DNA from 2 places in the Pectobacterium cacticida genome. Region 1 is predicted to be linked to the other one. Evidence: predicted binding sites of a transcription regulator. Region 1 holds the regulator's gene; the other holds the start of a gene.
The links. The regulator ArgR, encoded in region 1, controls arginine synthesis, uptake and breakdown. The targets are predictions, from matches to a motif close to ANTGAATAAAAATACANT.
Positions count from the first base shown of each region.

Region 2: argC (N-acetyl-gamma-glutamyl-phosphate reductase) is a predicted target of ArgR. The motif match lies at 4,793-4,810, and genes of this name have one in related genera.

Region 1 is NZ_CP133656.1:683,803-693,849, reverse strand. It holds gene cgtA (Obg family GTPase CgtA) at 1-1,142, opposite strand, end outside; gene RFN81_RS03270 (DMT family transporter) at 1,400-2,362, opposite strand; gene rpmA (50S ribosomal protein L27) at 2,451-2,708, opposite strand; gene rplU (50S ribosomal protein L21) at 2,728-3,039, opposite strand; gene ispB (octaprenyl diphosphate synthase) at 3,296-4,267, shown strand; gene RFN81_RS03250 (DNA-binding protein) at 4,343-4,717, opposite strand; gene RFN81_RS03245 (DNA-binding protein) at 4,965-5,351, opposite strand; gene RFN81_RS03240 (helix-turn-helix domain-containing protein) at 5,539-5,802, shown strand; gene mdh (malate dehydrogenase) at 5,863-6,801, opposite strand; gene argR (transcriptional regulator ArgR) at 7,269-7,739, shown strand; gene tsaD (tRNA (adenosine(37)-N6)-threonylcarbamoyltransferase complex transferase subunit TsaD) at 7,829-8,842, opposite strand; gene rpsU (30S ribosomal protein S21) at 9,075-9,290, shown strand; gene dnaG (DNA primase) at 9,442-10,047, shown strand, end outside.
Region 2 is NZ_CP133656.1:466,510-476,556, forward strand. It holds gene RFN81_RS02210 (tyrosine-protein phosphatase) at 1-538, shown strand, start outside; gene ppc (phosphoenolpyruvate carboxylase) at 659-3,298, opposite strand; gene argE (acetylornithine deacetylase) at 3,595-4,746, opposite strand; gene argC (N-acetyl-gamma-glutamyl-phosphate reductase) at 4,951-5,955, shown strand; gene argB (acetylglutamate kinase) at 5,993-6,766, shown strand; gene argH (argininosuccinate lyase) at 6,829-8,202, shown strand; gene rmuC (DNA recombination protein RmuC) at 8,433-9,971, shown strand.

The DNA of each region.
Region 1 (10,047 bases):
TCATCTTCATCGTTCCAATCATCATCCCATTCTTCTTCAGCCTCTTTTTCTACTTCGGCCAGTTGTTCGCGATGATAATCATCCCACATGAACTCGACTTTTTCCGTCGCACTTTCAGCCATCGCTGTTATTTTCGGGTTCGCTTTCAGGAAGCTCATCACATCCCAGCACAGTGGGGTAATGCCTTCGCGGTTGGCAGCAGAAATCAGATAGTACTTGTCATCCCAACCTAGTGCGGTGGCGATATCTTTGGCCCGTTTTTCCGCCTCAGCCTTATCAATCAAATCTATTTTATTAAAAACCAGCCAACGTGGTTTTTCTGCCAAGCCTGCACCATACTGCTCTAACTCGTTGATAATGACTTTGGCATTTTCAACTGGATCAGACTCATCTACCGGCGCTAAATCAACCAAGTGTAACAGTACGCGGCAACGCTCAAGATGTTTTAGAAAGCGAATGCCCAATCCCGCCCCGTCAGAAGCGCCTTCAATTAAGCCAGGGATATCTGCCACAACAAAGCTCTGCTCGCTATCCATGCGCACTACGCCAAGGCTAGGAACCAACGTAGTAAACGGATAATCGGCGACTTTCGGCTTAGCTGCCGAAACGGCACGGATAAAAGTTGATTTGCCTGCATTAGGCAAGCCAAGCATCCCCACATCCGCCAATAACAGCAACTCTAACATCAGCTCACGTTCTTCGCCTTTTGTACCGTTCGTTTTTTGGCGGGGGGCGCGATTAACAGATGATTTAAAACGCGAGTTGCCTAAACCATGCCATCCCCCTTTCGCCACCATCAGTCTCTGCTGATGGTGCGTCATATCGCCGAGTACCTCTCCTGTTCCTTGATCCAGAACACGCGTACCAACAGGAACCTTAATCGTGATATCTTTACCACGTTTGCCGGTACAATCGCGGCTTTGTCCGTTTTGCCCTCGCTCTGCGCGAAAAGATTTTTCGAACCGATAATCAATCAGCGTATTAAGATTTTCATCAGCCAGCAGGTAAACGTCACCGCCATCGCCACCGTCGCCGCCATCTGGGCCACCGTTAGGAATATATTTTTCGCGGCGAAAGCTAACACAACCGTTGCCGCCATCGCCCGCCACAACAAGTATTGTGGCTTCATCTACAAACTTCATTGATTCTCTCCGCAAAAAACCAATAGAGCATACCTATGTGTTTTAAGCTTGTTATTGGTTTTTCTGGGTAATTTCTTAATTTTATGGCGTGTAATGCACTTCTACCTGCCATTAGAAAAATATTGCACCAGAACATATCCTGGCAAAGTGGGTAGATTGTACCTGTCTGCCTACATAATTTCATCTGTATTAAAAATAAGCACCGCTACAGAATAAGCAAACACACCCTCAACTAGATGTAATCGGCCTTCTTTCAACTACTTTTGCGGCATCAACGGCGGCACGAGATCTTTCTTTCCAGGGAATAAACGATGTCCGATAGCCGAAAACATCGCGCCGGCAACAACGACAAAAGCCCCTAGATAGCCGATCCAATTCAGCGCCTGAGCGATAAAAAAATCTGGCCACGCTAACGCGAGTAAATCGGAAAATAGCAATGTAAACAACGGTGTCAGCGTAACGACAGCGCTTACCTGCGACGCCTGCCAACGCGCCATTGCCTCAGCCAGCGCGCCATAGCCAATCAATGTATTCGCACCGCAGAACAGCAGGCATATAAGTTGCCAGCCACTAAGCTGGAAAATAACATCAGGCTTAGCAAAAGGCGTTATGAAGATGACACACAGTACATATAGTAAGAACAAAATTTGCGCTGATGTTAGACGTCGTAATAGTACCTTCTGTGCGACGCCATAAGCTACCCATACCGTCGCTGCGCAAACACCTAACAGTACGCCCAGCGTGTAGTCCGTCAAGCGGGTAAAAATCTCAACAAGGCTAGTGTTAAAAAACATAGTCAGGCCACAGATCAGCATAATTGCGCCAATCACCTGTGTACCACGCATTTTTTCTCTTAAGATAAGCACACTGGCGAACATCATCCCAACCGGGGAGAGTTGCCCAATAACCTGGGACGCCGTTGGACTCAGATACTGTAAAGACGAACTAAAGAAAACAAAATTGCCTAACAACCCTGCCGTGGCAACAAGTAACAAAATCCACCAACGACGATGACGAAAAATCCGTATCGGCGGCAGATTATGACGAGAAGACAAAATGATGCCAAGCCCTATGGACGCAATAAGAAAACGATACCAAACAACAGTATAAGGTTCCATGACTATCAGAACCTGTTTCATGGCTATCGGTAATGCCCCCCAGCATACTGCCGTAACCAGCGCCAGACAAAACCCGATCCCCGTCTGCTGTTTAGTGTTCATACTTATCCAAATGGTTGGCTCAGATCCAGAACGTAAAAAGCCCCGCAAAGAATGCGGGGCCTAAATCTGTAAGACCTAATGCGAAAAATTACGCAGCAACGATGCTGATAAATTTACGATTTTTAGGGCCTTTAACTTCAAACTGAACTTTACCATCAGTCAAAGCGAACAGAGTATGGTCTTTCCCGCAACCAACGTTAGTTCCTGCATGGAATTTGGTACCACGTTGACGAACGATGATGTTACCTGCCAGTACACTCTCACCGCCGAAACGTTTTACACCTAAACGTTGTGCGTTAGAATCGCGACCATTACGGGTTGAACCGCCAGCTTTCTTGTGTGCCATTTAATCCGCTCTCCTAATCTTAAGCGCTAATGCCGGTAATTTTCACATCAGTGAACCACTGACGGTGACCTGCTTGCTTACGGTAGTGTTTACGGCGACGGAACTTGACGATCTTCACTTTCTCGCCACGACCATGAGCAACGACTTCAGCCTTGATCTTACCGCCATCGACGAAAGGAACGCCGATTTTTATTTCTTCACCGTTGGCAACCATCAGAACCTGGTCAAACTCAACGGCTTCACCAGTTGCGATGTCCAGCTTTTCCAAGCGAACGGTTTGCCCTTCGCTTACTCGGTGTTGTTTACCACCACTTTGGAAAACTGCGTACATATAAAACTCCGCTTTCCGCGCACCCATTAATATGTTTCAGAGCGCACTATAAATATTCATAATAGGGCGCGAATTCTACGCAAAAACACTACACATGACAAGAGCAGAATCAACGTATGCGAAGAAAAAGAGAACAACGAGTGAACTGCCGTTTATCTCTCTCATTTTTCAAGTACAATCGGCGTAATAAGTTCCGTCTTGCCGATATGCAACCGCAATTTTACGGCAGTGTTGAAGACATACGTTGGCACAAATCATGAATCTAGAACAAATAACAACATTGGCTGCGCAAGATATGGCGGCGGTGAATGATGTCATTCTCAAACACCTAAATTCCGACGTCGTTTTGATTAATCAGCTTGGCCATTACATCATTGACGGCGGAGGGAAGCGGATACGTCCAATGATTGCGGTACTTGCCGCCAGAGCGCTCGCCTATGCCGGCGATAAACATATCACTGTTGCTGCATTGATTGAATTCATCCATACCGCAACATTGTTACATGATGATGTGGTAGATGAATCCGACATGCGTCGGGGCAAAGCAACCGCAAATGCCGCCTTTGGCAACGCCGCGAGCGTGTTGGTTGGTGATTTCATCTATACCAGAGCATTCCAGATGATGACCAGCCTCGAATCGCTGCGCGTGCTAGCCCTAATGTCAGAAGCTGTGAATGTCATTGCTGAAGGCGAAGTCTTACAGTTAATGAATTGCAATGACCCGGACATTACCGAAGAAAGCTATATGCGTGTTATTTATAGTAAAACAGCACGTTTGTTTGAGGCTGCGGCGCAATCTTCATCTATTCTTGCAGGTGCAACGCCAGAGCAGGAAAATGCGCTAAAGGACTATGGTCGATACTTGGGCACTGCGTTTCAATTGATTGACGATCTACTAGATTACAGCGCGGATGGTAACGTTCTGGGCAAAAACACAGGTGATGATCTCAATGAGGGTAAGCCAACATTGCCGCTACTACACGCGATGCGACAGGGTAACAAGGAACAAAGTTCGTTAATTCGTAAGGCGATTGAAGAAGGAAATGGACGTCATCTGCTCGACACCGTTCTTGCGACAATGCAGCAGTGTGGATCGCTTGAATATACGCGTAAGCGAGCTGAAGAAGAGGCAGATAAAGCGATTCTATCTCTACAGCAACTACCGGAAACGCCATACCGTATTGCGCTAGAGGGGCTTGCTCACCTTGCTGTCAAGCGCGATTTCTAACCGCGCTTGGCAAATATTATGCGGGCTTAATTTCTCTCTATGCGGCACTGTAAAACGGCGCCGCACATTTGCAAATTAATCAGTCTGGCCAGATGTGCCAGTATCCAGACGAGACAACATCGCTATCGTCCCTTCCCTTAAGATGAAATTAATTAGTCGGGTTCTTTCATCAACGGAAAGCTGATGAAAGATATGCACCCATGAAGATAGTAATGTCGGCTCATTATCGATGCGATAATACTCTGTTGGCGGATTCTCCTTCATAGAAAGAGATTGTCTGACCTCGCTCGGCAAACTACGAATAGAATATTCGACACCTCGTCCTTGAACTCCTTTCCGCCGACGCTTTTCCCAGCCGTCATCACGTGCCCGTTTGTTCAGCCCCTGCGGTGATTTAGGCAATCCACCTACGCCGACCAGCTCACTTGTTGTAAACCATTCTTTGTCCACACTCGTCACTCCTTTGTTTGTTTTGAACAGGCAGTACGTCAACTCGCCCAAAAGTTTCCATATAATAGACCATTATTACCCAAATAACTAACATTTACGCGTTACGATAACACCTAAAGCATAAAGAGATAGTCTCAATCCAATTAATAACAGGTGGCACTGCGTCCGCACGAGGCGGTAAGTCGCAAAAAACAGCATCGGCTTTTGCACCACAAAACGAGCGATCGGCCAGCACGCGTCCAATCGATCAATCAATCTCCGTGGATGAGACGCCATCTTCACTTGACGGCGTAATACCCAACTGGCGTAACGTTGCTGACACGCCAACTCGTAAAATATAAGAAATTAGGTTATCTCTTTCTTTTTCAGATAATTGTTGATAGATCTTCATCCATACAGCTAGAGAGGCTGGCTGTTTCTCAGAATACGGTGAAGGTTCAATTTCGCGTAATAGTGCTGTCTTTACCGTATCCGGCAAGCTGTGAATTGAGTACTCAACGCCCCTTCCCTGGACACCTTTGCGACGGCGTTTCTCCCACCCATCTTCACGAGCGCGCTTATTCAATCCTTGTCTGGATTTAGGAAGGCCACCGACTCCAACCAATTCGTTGGTAGCAAACCACTCTTTTTTCATCGCCTTTCATCCTGATAGTGCCGTCCCTAACAAAAACGTGCTTATTTGGAAATTAATTGGGAATTTTAAGGAAATCTAATGCTATATTATTTCCTATTAATAACGGCATGTTAGTCCAACACGTAACTAATATCCGTTATTTATACCACTAATTTACAGTCGTCTTATAGCAAATAAGGGAAGGATTATGATTTCAAGGAAACAAGACTGGCACCCTGCTGATATCATTGCTGCACTGCGCAAAAAAAACACGACGCTGGCGGCGGTATCGCGAGCGGCCGGATTAAGTTCATCGACGTTAGCTAACGCACTCTCTCGCCCCTGGCCTAAAGGAGAATGGCTGATTGCCGATGCATTGGGAATACATCCATCTGAGATTTGGCCAAGTCGGTACTACGATCCTGAAACCAATAAACTTATCGATAGAAAGAAACTCATTCGCCCCGATTAAAAAAAGGCCGGAGATTCTCTCTCCGGCCTTTTTTTAATATGCATCCAAGGGTGATCATCATCACTTCTTGATAAACGCCTCGCCTAATTCAATATCCTGCCTTAGCGTATCCAGCATGGTGTTAAGCGCGTTTTGCTCAAAAGCACTTAATGAGCCGATTTTTTTACGCTCTATAATCCCGTCTTTTCCTAACAGGACCGGCTGCGCGAAGAAGCGGGCATATTCACCATCACTCTCAACATATGCGCATTCCACTACTTCCTTTTTGCCTTGCAGTGCTCTGACGAGGGAGAGGCCGAAACAGGCTGCGGCATGCCCCATAGATAATGTCGCAGACCCACTCCCTGCTTTGGCTTCAACAACTTCTGTGCCCGCATTCTGAATACGCTTAGTCAGTTCAATAACTTCCTGCTCGCTGAATTCGACACCAGGAACCTGAGACAGTAGCGGCAAAATTGTCACACCAGAATGCCCCCCCACCACGGGCACATTAATCTCCTGCGGCAGTTTACCTTTTAACTCAGCGACGAACGTATTAGAGCGGATAACATCCAGCGTGGTGACGCCGAACAGTTTATTTTTGTCATATACTCCTGCTTTTTTTAGCACTTCGGCAGCGATAGCCACAGTAGTATTCACAGGGTTCGTAATCACGCCAATGCAAGCTTTCGGGCAAACAACAGCAATTTGTTCAACCAAATTACGCACAATGCTGGCATTAACGTTAAATAAATCAGAACGATCCATACCAGGTTTTCGCGCCACCCCGGCAGAAATCAGCACAACATCCGCACCAATAAGCGCGGGTTTAGCATCCTCACCGCTAAAACCTATCGTCTTTACAGCGGTAGGGATATGGCCCAGATCAACAGCGACACCTGGTGTAACAGGAGCAATATCGTACAGAGATAATTCTGAACCAGAAGGAAGCTGGGTTTTGAGGAGGAGTGCGAGTGCCTGACCGATGCCGCCTGCCGCTCCGAGAACTGCAACTTTCATCCTAAACTCCTTATTATCGTAAAATAAAAAATCATTCTAATTCAATAAATTAAAAAAAATACATCATAAGTGTAAGTTAAGTCTACGTACCTTTCTGCTCAGCAAAGAAGCAAGAAATAAAAATTGCTATGTCACTAATAATAAACTAAAAGCACCCTTCCGTTTGAAAGGTAACTAAAGTTAATAGGCCGGCGATCAAAAATGAGAAGCGTGTTCACAAAAAACAATCAATACACGCCATTATATTAATTTGAGCGTGCTAAGCGCGCCGATAAAAACTGATAAATTATCTACATATTTATAGCATTAAGCACGCTTTTCAAATATTCCACGCGGTGGATTAATTTGAAAACATTGATTGACACCGATGTAGCGCAATGCATTGGAATTATACGCAAATTAATTGCATAAAAATGCATAAAAATGCATAATAACCAATATCTCTACAACAACTTATCCGGTGCAGAATGCGAAACTCGACAAAGCAGGAAGATCTCGTTAAATCGTTCAAAGCGCTGTTAAAGGAAGAGAAGTTCAGTTCCCAAAGTGAAATTGTTCAGGCATTGCAAGACGAAGGGTTTGAAAACATTAACCAGTCTAAAGTATCACGCATGCTAACAAAATTTGGCGCGGTACGCACACGTAATGCGAAGATGGAAATGGTATATTGTCTTCCCGCCGAACTGGGTGTTCCTACGACATCTAGCCCATTGAAAAACCTGGTATTAGACGTAGATTATAACGATGCAGTCGTCGTCATCCATACCAGCCCAGGCGCTGCGCAACTCATTGCCCGCCTACTAGACTCCCTGGGAAAATCTGAAGGGATCTTAGGTACCATCGCCGGTGATGACACGATCTTTACCACCCCAGCAAGAAATTTCAGTGTCAAACAACTCTACGAAGCCATTTTGATACTCTTCGAGCAAGAGTTATAACTGTTAGCGTAACGCTCGCTACAGTCTATAGCTCGCCCATTTCCGCTACGTGTAGATTAGCAACACGTAGCAACCATCGCGCTTGACACTTATACCGCAGACAGCTCCGCCAGCGGCCAACGTGGCCTGACTGATACACTCAGCGTCTCACTCGTACCATGACGCAAACGTACGCTACCTGCATAGGCAATCATCGCGCCATTATCCGTGCAAAATGAAGGCCGCGCATAAAATACTTCACCACCGCGTTTTGCCATCACTTCACCTAGGCGCTGGCGCAGCGTCCGGTTTGCACTCACACCACCGGCCATAACAAGTCGTTTAAATCCGGTATCATCCAATGCGCGACGACACTTGATCGCCAAGGTATCCACAACAGCATCTTCAAATGCACGCGCAATATCGGCACGAGTTTGATCGTCATCTCCGTGGTTGCGAATGGTATTGGCGGCAAACGTTTTAAGGCCGGAAAAGCTAAAATCCAATCCTGGGCGATCGGTCATTGGACGCGGAAACGTAAAACGATGGGGATCGCCAGATTGTGCCATTTTTGACAACATTGGCCCACCGGGATAATCCAACCCCAATAGCTTCGCTGTTTTATCAAACGCTTCACCCGCCGCGTCATCAATCGATTCGCCAAGAAGACGGTATTTTCCAATGCCCGTCACGCTGATGAGTTGTGTATGACCACCAGAAACCAACAGTGCCACAAAAGGAAACTCGGGCGGATTATCTTCCAGCATTGGCGCCAGCAAATGCCCTTCCATGTGGTGTACTGGGATTGCTGGCACCCCCCAAGCGAACGCCAGAGAGCGGCCAACAGTCGCCCCCACCAATAGCGCGCCTACCAACCCCGGGCCTACAGTATAAGCCACACCATCAATATCGCTGGCCGCCAAACCAGCTTCACTGAGTGCAGCCTGAATGAGTGGCACCGTTTTGCGTACATGATCGCGTGAGGCGAGCTCAGGCACTACACCGCCATAATCAGCATGTAATTTGATCTGACTGTATAATTGATTAGCAAGCAAACCGGTTTCTGTGTCATAGATGGCCACGCCAGTTTCATCACAGGATGTTTCGATACCTAATACACGCATTGCTATTCCTACTTTAATGACTACGCAAACACATATTCATTTAATGTCGCTTGCTTCAGGCTGGAGATAGTCTACCATAATCGCCTTGTTTTCTGCGCTGACCACCATTGGGCGTTTTATGATCGCTACGACACTTTACAAAGGTGTCGGGTTTGCAGTAGAATTCCGCACCATTTTGAAAAGGCTGGCACAAGGCCAGCGGCAAACCGAATTTATTTAAGGTGAGAGGCACATGCCGGTAATTAAAGTACGTGAAAACGAGCCGTTCGACGTTGCTCTGCGTCGCTTCAAGCGTTCCTGTGAAAAGGCGGGTGTTTTAGCTGAAGTTCGTCGTCGTGAATTTTATGAAAAACCTACGACCGAACGCAAACGTGCTAAAGCTTCTGCAGTGAAACGTCACGCAAAGAAATTGGCTCGAGAAAACGCACGCCGCACTCGTCTGTATTAATTTTTGGAGGAATCGCCTCCAACGCGTGATTAATCCGCAGACTTAGCAGTTGCATACGAAGGCCGTGCTTTCCGAAAGGAAGCGCGGCTTGTTGTCGTTTATAAGTTATATCCGATGTAATTTTTTACAAAACGATATACATCAGGGGCTTATGGCTGGAAGAATCCCACGTGTATTTATTAATGACCTGCTTGCTCGCACCGACATCGTCGATCTTATCGACGCGCGCGTCAAACTAAAAAAGCAGGGCAAAAACCATCATGCGTGTTGTCCTTTCCATCATGAAAAAACCCCTTCTTTCACCGTAAACAGTGATAAACAGTTCTATCATTGCTTTGGCTGCGGCGCACACGGCAACGCTATTGATTTTTTAATGAATTACGATCGCCTTGAATTCGTTGAAGCCATTGAAGAACTGGCTACCCAATACGGCCTTGAGGTGCCTTATGAAACGGGTACTGGCACAACCCAATTAGCACGGCACCAACGACAAAGTCTTTACGAATTGATGGGACGCATTAACGAGTTCTATCGACAAGCGTTGAATGAATCAGCGGGAGTACCCGCGTTACAGTATCTGCAACGGCGTGGTTTAAGCGCAGAAGTAATTAACCATTTTGCGATTGGCTTTGCCCCTCCCGGTTGGGATAACGTTTTAAAACGTTTTGGCAGTAGTCGCGATGATCGCAGCTCATTGAACGATGCCGGTATGCTGGTGACTAACGATCAAGGCCGAATGTATGACCGTTTCCGCGAG
Region 2 (10,047 bases), 220 kb from region 1:
GGGGGCTCATTATCATGCCTATCCGGCGAATCCATTACGTCATGAGGTGACAGCCAACCTGGATTCACTGGGCTCTGATGTGCTGGAATCGTTTGATTCCCAGGCGTTTATGCAGGAGCTCTACCGGCGTCTTCCTTTCAATAATGCGGCCTATAAAAAGCTGGTATCGCTGTTATTGCAGCAAGATGAGGGTGGGGTGGTGCAGCACTGTGCCGTAGGTAAAGATCGCACAGGAATCGGTTCGGCGCTGGTGATGTTTGCGCTGGGCGCGGATGAACAGACGGTGATGGAAGACTACCTGCTTACCGAGACAACGCTGATGCCGTTCCGTCAGCGGCTACTGGCCCGTCTATCGGAAACGCTGAATGAAAAGGCGTTGAGACAGTTCTCGTATGTATTATCGGTGCAGGAAGCCTTTATCGTCACCGCGTTGCAGGCCATCTATGAACGATATGCAACGATCGATAACTGGCTTGAGTTGGAATACGGCCTGGATTACTCAGCCCGCCAGTATCTGCAAGATAAGTATCTGGTGTAGGATTTCCGTTTTAGGCCGGTCGACTGACCGGCCTCTTCGTTGTACTAAGGCGATGTGTTTATCAGGTGTGCCGTAAAACCCCGTCCTTCTGGGCGGGGAGGATGTCAATGCGTAGACCAATTAGCCCGTGTTACGCATACCCGCCGCGACACCGGCTATCGTCACCATCAACGCCAGTTCCAGATTGGCATCGGGGTGCTCCTGCTGACGAGAACGGTGCAACAGCTCGGCTTGCAGCACATTCAGCGGGTCCGTATAAACGTTACGCAGAGCAATCGATTCGGCGATCCACGGCAGATCCGCCATCAGATGATCGTCGTTGGAAATAGCCAGCACGATATTGATATCCGCGGCTAACTGTTCGCGTAATTGTCTTCCGAGAGGCCATAGCTTCTCTTCCACCAATCGCTGATCGTAGTACTCCGCGAGCCACAGGTCGGCTTTGGCGAATACCATCTCCAGCATACCGATACGGGTCGAAAAGAACGGCCAATCACGACACATGTCTTCCAGATGTTTTTGTTTGCCATCATCAACAACTTTTTGCAAGGCTGCACCAGCGCCAAGCCACGCGGGTAGCATCAGGCGGTTTTGCGTCCAGGCGAAAATCCATGGGATGGCGCGCAGGCTTTCTACGCCGCCGTTCGGACGTCGCTTGGCCGGGCGCGAACCAAGGGGTAATTTACCCAGTTCCAGCTCTGGCGTTGCGGCGCGGAAGTAAGGTACAAAATCTGGGTTCTCGCGCACATAACTACGGTACATATCGCACGATACGCGCGACAGCTCATCCATCACCTCATGCCATTCCTGTTTTGGCTCCGGCGGCGGCAATAAGTTTGCCTCCAGAATGGCGCCGGTATAGAGCGCCAGGCTGCTGATGGTGACTTCCGGCAGGCCATATTTAAAGCGGATCATCTCGCCCTGTTCAGTGACGCGTAAGCCACCTTTCAGGCTGCCCGGCGGCTGCGAGAGTAAGGCCGCATGGGCTGGCGCACCACCGCGTCCGATGGAACCACCGCGTCCGTGGAACAGCGTGAGGGCGATCCCGGCTTTTTCACAGGTTTTAATTAACGCATCCTGCGCACGATATTGCGCCCAGGATGCGGCCATTACACCCGCGTCTTTCGCCGAATCGGAATAACCGATCATAACCATCTGCTTGCCCTGAATAAAACCACGATACCAGTCGATGCCCAGCAACTGCGTCATGACATCATCGGCATTGTTCAGGTCGTCCAGCGTCTCAAATAGCGGCGCGACGGGTAGCGCATAGGGGCAGCCAGCCTCTTTAAGCAACAGGTGAACGGCCAGCACGTCAGAAGGCGTGCGGGCCATTGAAATAACGTAAGCGGCAATCGAACCTTGTGGCGCGTTGGCAATAACCTGACAGGTATCCAGCACTTCCTTGGTTTCTGCGCTGGGTTCCCAGTTGCGGGGGAGAAGCGGACGTTTGGAGCTGAGTTCACGAATCAGGAATGCCTGCTTATCAGATTCCGACCAGCTTTCGTAGTCGCCGAGACCCAGATAGCGGGTAATTTCGGCCAGCGCATCGGTATGACGTGTACTCTCCTGACGAATATCAATTCGCACCAAAGGCACACCGAAGCAGCCTACACGACGCAGCGTATCCAGCAGGCTGCCATCGGCAATAATGCCCATACCGCACGCCTTCAGAGATTGGTAACAGGCATACAGCGGTTCCCACAACTGCTCGTTGGTAACCAAGAGATCCTTCGGAGGTAAACGTTCTTCCCCTTTCAGACGCGCTTCCAGATAACTCAGTGTGCTGCTTAATTGTGAGCGCAGTGATTTCATCAACGCACGATAGGGTTCCTGCACCTCATTGCCACCGGCCATTGCCAGTAGTTCCGGCGTACATTCTGACATTGACAGTTCGGAAACCAGTACCTGAATATCGCGTAGGAAGAGATCGGCCGCTTTCCAACGGCTAAGTAACAACACGCGGTGAGTGACGTCTGCCGTGACATTTGGGTTGCCGTCGCGGTCGCCGCCCATCCAGGAGGTAAATCGTACAGGGACGGCATCCACAGGCAGGCGGTAACCGAAGGCCTGTTCCAACTGTTCATCCAGTTCGCGTAAAAATGCAGGGACACCTTCCCACAGGCTATTTTCCACCACGGCAAAGCCCCACTTGGCCTCATCTACCGGCGTTGGACGAATCTTACGGATCTCATCGGTATGCCATGACTGAGCAATCAGCTGGCGCAGGCGGCGCATAATCTGATTACGTTCGTAGTCAGCGAGATCGTTGTGGTCGAGTTGTTTGAGGCAGGTATTCACTTCTACCAGTTTGTGGATCAGCGTCCGACGAGTAATTTCAGTCGGGTGCGCCGTTAATACCAGTTCAATCGACAGCGATTCCACGGCGTCGCGGATATCTCGTTCGGTCAGATTTTTGCTCTCTTTCAGGCGCTGAAAGGCGGTGGAAAGCTGGGCCGGATTACTCGCGGCTTCGCCATGGGGTGAAATGGTATGATACTGCTCGGCGGTATTGGTCAGGTTCAGAAACTGGCTAAATGCGCGGGCAACGGGCAACAGTTCGTCGTTAGACAGATTTTGCAGCGTGGTCAGCAACTCCTGACGATGTTTCTCACTCCCTGCGCGGGAAGACTTTGACAATTTGCGGATTGTTTCGACTTTATCAAGGATGTTTTCACCCAACGCTTCCTTGATGGTATCGCCGAGGAGCTTCCCTAGCATGCTAACGTTACTGCGCATTGCTGAATATTGTTCGTTCATAGTTACCCTGACCATCCCTACCATTTTTGTAAGTTTATTTCACTTGACATAATTTGACGCAATGCCCCCATCTAGCCACGATAAGACGAGTACGTCAATTGACGATTCCTTCTTCTCCTTATTCTTTGTACTTGCATTGATAAGGGCTTGGCAATGGGTGAAATTTAATTACAAAGGCGCAGATATTAGGGTTACTAATTAGCGAAGGAATATCGCGGACGTAGAGATTTCGCAAATGCGTCTCGATGGTTCGGCAACAGGCCCTGTCAGCCTCGCTGACAGGGCCGTTTGCAGCATCATGGGTGACAGAAATGGTGAATTACCTGCGAAATCAGTGCCCGTGTTGGTTTGATAAATTTGGTATCAATGTATTCATCCGGCTGGTGCGCCTGTTCGATCGAGCCTGGGCCTAGGACTAGCGTCGGGCACAGCGTCTGAATAAACGGCGCTTCGGTGCAGTAGTTGACAATTTCCGTTTTCGTCCCCAACAACTTCTCCACAACCGAAACCAAGCGGTGATCCGGTGGGCATTCGTAGCCGGGAATGGGGGGGTGCAGTTCGCTAATCGTCAAGCGACCCGGCCAGCGTTGACTCACCGGGGCAAGCGCGTCTGACAATAATCCATTTAGGTCGTTAAGCGTGATGCCGGGTAACGGACGGATATCCATATGCAGTTCACAACAGCCGCAGATACGGTTAGCCGCATCGCCGCCGTGAATGTGGCCGAGATTCATGGTGGGATGGGGAATATGGAAAATCGGGTTGTGATAGCGTTCCTGTAAGGTGTTACGCAGTTCCAGCAGATGGGAAATGGCCTCATGCATCAACTCAATCGCGTTTACGCCGCGTGAGGGATCGCTGGAATGACCGGATTGCCCCTGAATGCGAATGGCGCTAGACATATGGCCCTTGTGGGCGCGCACCGGTTGCAGCGAGGTCGGCTCGCCAATGATGGCGCAGTCCGGGCGAATCTGCGTGGATTCGGCGAAATACTTGGCGCCGGCCATGGTTGTCTCTTCATCTGCCGTCGCCAACACATAGAGCGGCTTGGTCAGCGTGGTTGGGTCGATATCGCGCAAGGCATCCAGAATAAAGGCAAAGAACCCTTTCATATCCGCGGTGCCCAGACCGTACAGCTTATTGTCGTGTTCGGTCAGCGTGAAGGGGTCGCGCGTCCAGCGGCCGTCGTCGAACGGCACGGTGTCGGTGTGCCCTGCCAACAGTAGCCCGCCCTGACCTGAGCCTATCCGCGCCAGCATATTAAATTTATTGGTCGTGCCGGGGACAGGTTGGACTTCCATGTGGAAACCGAGATCGCCAAACCAGCCTGCCAGCAGGTTGATTAAGGTATGATTACTTTGATCGAGTGCGCTGTCGGTGGCGCTGATGGACGGGATGGCGATCAGTGCCCGATATAGCTCAATAAAAGGGGGTAAATTCATCTTCACTGTTGACAGCCTCTGGTTAGGATAGTATCAATATTCATGCATTTATTTTGAATAAAAATACAATATTGCTCAGCGAAAGGAAACCTAAAGGTAGGGCGATAGCGATTCGTCACTTTCACTGAATTTCGTGGGCGAACAGCGTACCGACGCTGGTGAGCCTGGTTACCTGTTCCATAAAGATAAGTAAGAAGGTTTACGGATCCCATGCTGAATACGCTGATTGTTGGTGCAAGTGGTTATACTGGCGCGGAGCTCGCACTCTACCTGAACCGTCACCCACAGATGAACATAACCGCTTTGATGGTCTCTGCGCAAAGTGTCGATGCAGGAAAACTGATTTCTGATTTACATCCGCAGCTCAAAGGCATCATCGATATGCCGGTAAAACCGCTTACCGACGCCGAAGATGCAGCGAAAGGCGTGGATGTCGTTTTTTTGGCGACGGACCATAAAGTTAGCCACGATCTGGCTCCGGTTTTTCTGGCGGCGGGCTGCACTGTTTTTGATTTATCCGGTGCGTTTCGTGTTCAGAGTGCCGATTTTTATCGTCGCTATTACGGCTTCGAACATCAACACACGGATTGGCTGGCAAAAGCGGTCTACGGGCTAGCTGAATGGCGCGCAGACAGCGTGAAATCGGCGCAGTTAATTGCTGTCCCTGGTTGTTATCCGACGGCGGCGCAGCTGGCGCTGAAGCCGCTGCTGGATGCACAACTGCTGAATCCGGCGCAGTGGCCGGTGATTAACGCCGTCAGCGGCGTGAGCGGGGCGGGGCGCAAAGCGTCGATGACCAACAGCTTCTGTGAGGTCAGCCTGCAACCTTACGGCATTTTCAACCACCGCCATGAACCTGAGATTTCGACGCACCTCGGCACGCCAGTAATCTTCACGCCGCATTTGGGCAACTTCCCACGCGGTATTCTGGAAACCATTACCTGCCGCCTGCAACCGGGCGTCACCCAGCAGGATATCGCCGAAGCCTATCACAACGCTTACCACGATAAGCCGCTGGTTCGCCTCTATGATAAGGGCGTACCGGCGCTGAAATCCGTTGTCGGCCTGCCATTCTGCGACATCGGTTTCGCCGTTGATGGGGAGCATCTCATCGTGGTGGCAACCGAAGATAATCTGCTGAAAGGCGCAGCGGCTCAGGCTGTGCAATGTATGAACATTCGTTTTGGTTTCCCGGAAACCCAAGCGTTAATTTAATGACTACTGGTCGCGACATTTCGAGGCACAACGCATCATGAATCCGTTAATTATCAAGTTAGGTGGCGTTTTACTGGACAGCGAAGAAGCGCTGGAGCGTCTGTTCACTGCGCTAGTGGCTTATCGTCAAGCGCATCAGCGTCCGCTGGCCATTGTGCACGGTGGCGGTTGTCTGGTGGATGACCTGATGAAAAAACTCGCGCTGCCGGTAGTGAAGAAAAACGGCCTGCGCGTCACGCCTGCCGATCAGATCGACATCATTACCGGTGCGCTGGCGGGGTCTGCGAACAAGACGCTGTTGTCATGGGCGAAGAAGCATGACATCAATGCGGTTGGCTTATGTCTGGGCGACGGCGGTAGCACTAAGGTCACCCAGCTAGATGAAGCGCTGGGCTTTGTGGGCAAAGCGGAAGCGGGATCGCCTGCGCTGCTAAACACGTTGCTGTCAGCAGGCTACCTGCCAATCGTCAGTTCCATCGGGATTACGGCGCAGGGCGATCTGATGAATGTTAACGCCGATCAGGCGGCGACGGCGCTGGCGCAGACATTGGGCGCGGATTTAATCCTGCTGTCCGATGTGAGCGGCATTCTGGATGGCAAGGGCCAGCGGATTGCCGAAATGACGGCGGAAAAAGCCGAGCAGCTAATTGCTCAGGGCATTATCACCGATGGCATGATTGTTAAGGTCAACGCCGCGCTGGATGCCGCGCGTGCGCTGGGGCGCTCGGTTGATATCGCCAGCTGGCGTCATGCCGAGCAGCTACCTGCGTTGTTCAATGGCGTAGCGATTGGTACGCGTATTCTGGCGTAAGTGGTTTCTGAGTATGGCATGATGCGATACCAACATGAATGATATTTTTAGGAGTACGGGTTATGGCTTTGTGGGGCGGTCGGTTTAGTCAGGCAGCAGATCAGCGTTTTAAACAATTTAATGATTCACTGCGGTTTGATTACCGTCTGGCGGAACAGGACATCGTTGGTTCGATCGGCTGGTCGAAAGCGCTGGTGACGGTCAATGTGCTTAGCGAACAGGAGCAGCAACAACTAGAACAGGCGCTGAATGCGCTGTTGGTTGAAGTGCAAGCCGATCCTGAGATGATCCTGCAAAGCGATGCGGAAGATATTCATAGCTGGGTTGAACAGCGCCTGATCGAGAAAGTGGGTGATTTAGGTAAAAAGTTGCATACCGGTCGTAGCCGTAACGATCAGGTCGCAACGGACCTAAAACTGTGGTGCAAAGCACAGATCGCTGAACTGCTACTGTCGATACGCCAGTTGCGCCAGGCGTTGGTGACGACGGCGGAAGCGAATCAGGACGCGGTGATGCCTGGCTACACCCACTTGCAACGCGCACAGCCGGTGACGTTTGCGCATTGGTGTCTGGCTTATCATGAAATGCTGACGCGTGATGAGAGCCGTTTGGAAGATACGCTAAAGCGTCTGGATGTCAGTCCATTGGGTTGCGGGGCGCTGGCGGGAACGGCCTATCCGATCGATCGTGAGCAACTGGCGGGTTGGCTGGGATTCGCTTCGGCCACGCGTAACAGCCTGGATACGGTTTCTGATCGCGATCATGTGTTGGAACTGCTGTCCGATGCGTCGATCGGCATGATCCATCTGTCGCGTTTTGCCGAAGATCTGATCTTCTTCAACAGCGGCGAAGCGGCATTCGTTGAGCTGTCTGACCGAGTGACATCTGGATCTTCCCTAATGCCGCAGAAGAAAAACCCAGATGCGCTGGAGCTGATTCGCGGTAAATGCGGTCGTGTTCAGGGGGCATTGACCGGCATGATGATGACGTTGAAAGGCCTGCCGCTGGCGTATAACAAAGACATGCAGGAAGACAAAGAAGGGCTGTTTGACGCGCTGGATACCTGGCACGATTGCCTGATGATGGCGGGGCTGGTGCTGGAAGGTATTCAGGTGAAACGTCCGCGCTGCAAAGAGGCTGCTGAGCAAGGTTATGCGAACTCGACAGAGTTGGCGGATTATCTGGTCGCAAAAGGCGTTCCGTTCCGTGAAGCACATCATATCGTGGGTGAGGCGGTGGTTGAGGCCATCCGTCAGGGTAAAGCACTGGAAGCACTGCCGCTGGCCGATCTGCAAAAATTCAGCGCCGTGATTGGCGAGGATGTCTACCCGGTTCTGGCGTTGCAATCCTGTCTGGATAAGCGAGCTGCACAGGGTGGCGTGTCACCGCAGCAGGTCGCTAAAGCGATCGGTGATGCGAAGCAGCGCTTAGCTTAAATCGCTCGCTTCGTTAAGTCATACCTTCCGTTCCCCCAACGTTGGTGTTCCACGTTGGGGGAATTTCAGTGTTACCCCTCTGATTCTTCTGCAAATTATCGTCTGCCCATACGCATATGGAATGCGGCTCGCATTTTACCGCTTAACCAACTCTTCTTCGGAATTGTTTCTGGACATCCATACAGTATCATTTTACCTTGACCGACAGCGTGACAAGTGGCGGAGGCAACATGGATATCAGCGTATTTTATGGTCTGGGCGGTGGGGCGGTAGGCCTACTGATTGGCTGGTTGATTGCCAGCCTGATTCATCAGCAAAAACTGGCTCAACATGATACCGAGCAACGCTTGCTGGCACAGACATTACAACAAGCGCAACAGTCGCTCAGTGAACAGCAGCAGGCAAAGCAGCAGGACGAACAGCGATTACGGCAAAACGAGTTGGAATTGCGCGAGGTTCATGCTCGACTCTCGGCCAGTCATGAAAAGCTGCAACAGTTGAGTGATCTCCGCGCAGAGTGCGTGCAGTTAAATCAAGAACTGCGGACGCTACGTGAAATCAATAGCGCGCAGGAAGCGGAACTGCGTGAAGTCACCATTCGGCTGGAAGAGACGCGCATGGCGGCGGAAGAGAAACAGCGATTGCTGGTAAACAGTGAACAGCGGCTGACCACGCAGTTTGAGAATCTGGCAAACCGCATTTTTGAACAGAGTGGCCGCAAAGTGGATGAACAAAATAAACAGAGTCTGGATAAGCTACTGGTGCCGTTGCGCGAACAACTGGATGGATTCCGCCGTCAGGTTCAGGACAGTTTCGGCGCAGAAGCGCGTGAGCGCCACACGCTAGTGCATGAGATCCGTAATTTACAACAGTTGAACGCACAGATGGCGCGCGAGGCCATCAACCTGACGAAAGCACTAAAAGGCGATAATAAAACGCAGGGTAACTGGGGCGAAGTGGTGTTAAGCCGCGTATTGGAAGCCTCCGGTCTACGTGAGGGCTACGAATATCAGACTCAGGTCAGTGTACAAACGGGGGCCAATAACCGTTTGCAACCGGATGTTATTGTGCGTTTACCGCAGGGCAAAGATGTGGTGATCGATGCCAAGATGTCACTGGTCGCTTACGAGCGTTATTTCAATAGCGACGACGACACCGAGCGTCACGCGGCGCTGAACGAGCATCTGCTCTCGGTACGTAGTCATATTCGGCAATTGAGCAGCAAAGATTACCAGCAACTTCCGGGGTTGCGTTCGTTAGACTATGTGCTGATGTTTATTCCGGTTGAACCCGCCTTTCTTGTCGCCATCGATCGCCAGCCCGAGTTGATCAACGAGGCGCTAAAGCACAATATTATGCTGGTGAGCCCAACGACGCTGCTGGTGGCGCTACGTACCATCAATAACTTATGGCGCTATGAACAACAGAGCCGCAATGCGCAGCACATCGCAGAAAAAGCGTCTAGGCTGTACGATAAATTGCGTTTGTTTGTCGACGATATGGCCGCGTTGGGTCAGAGTCTGGACAAAGCGCAGGGGACTTATCGTCAGGCAATGAATAAACTGTCTTCCGGGCGTGGTAACCTTATCGGCCAGGCCGAGGGGTTCCGCGCGCTGGGCGTAGAAATTAAACGCCCGATTAGCCCATCACTGGCGGAAATGGCAACGGCTAATCAGCATGGCGAGCCGTCAGCATGGCCTGATTCCCCCGCGGCCGAGGTCACGTCATCGGTCGTAAAAACCAAGGATGAAGTTGGGCAACCCACGTAGCGGCAGAGTAAAGTATAGTGGTTTGACATGAGTAAAGATGTCGCAAGATTGGCGCTCTGTCAGGCGAAATTAGAGC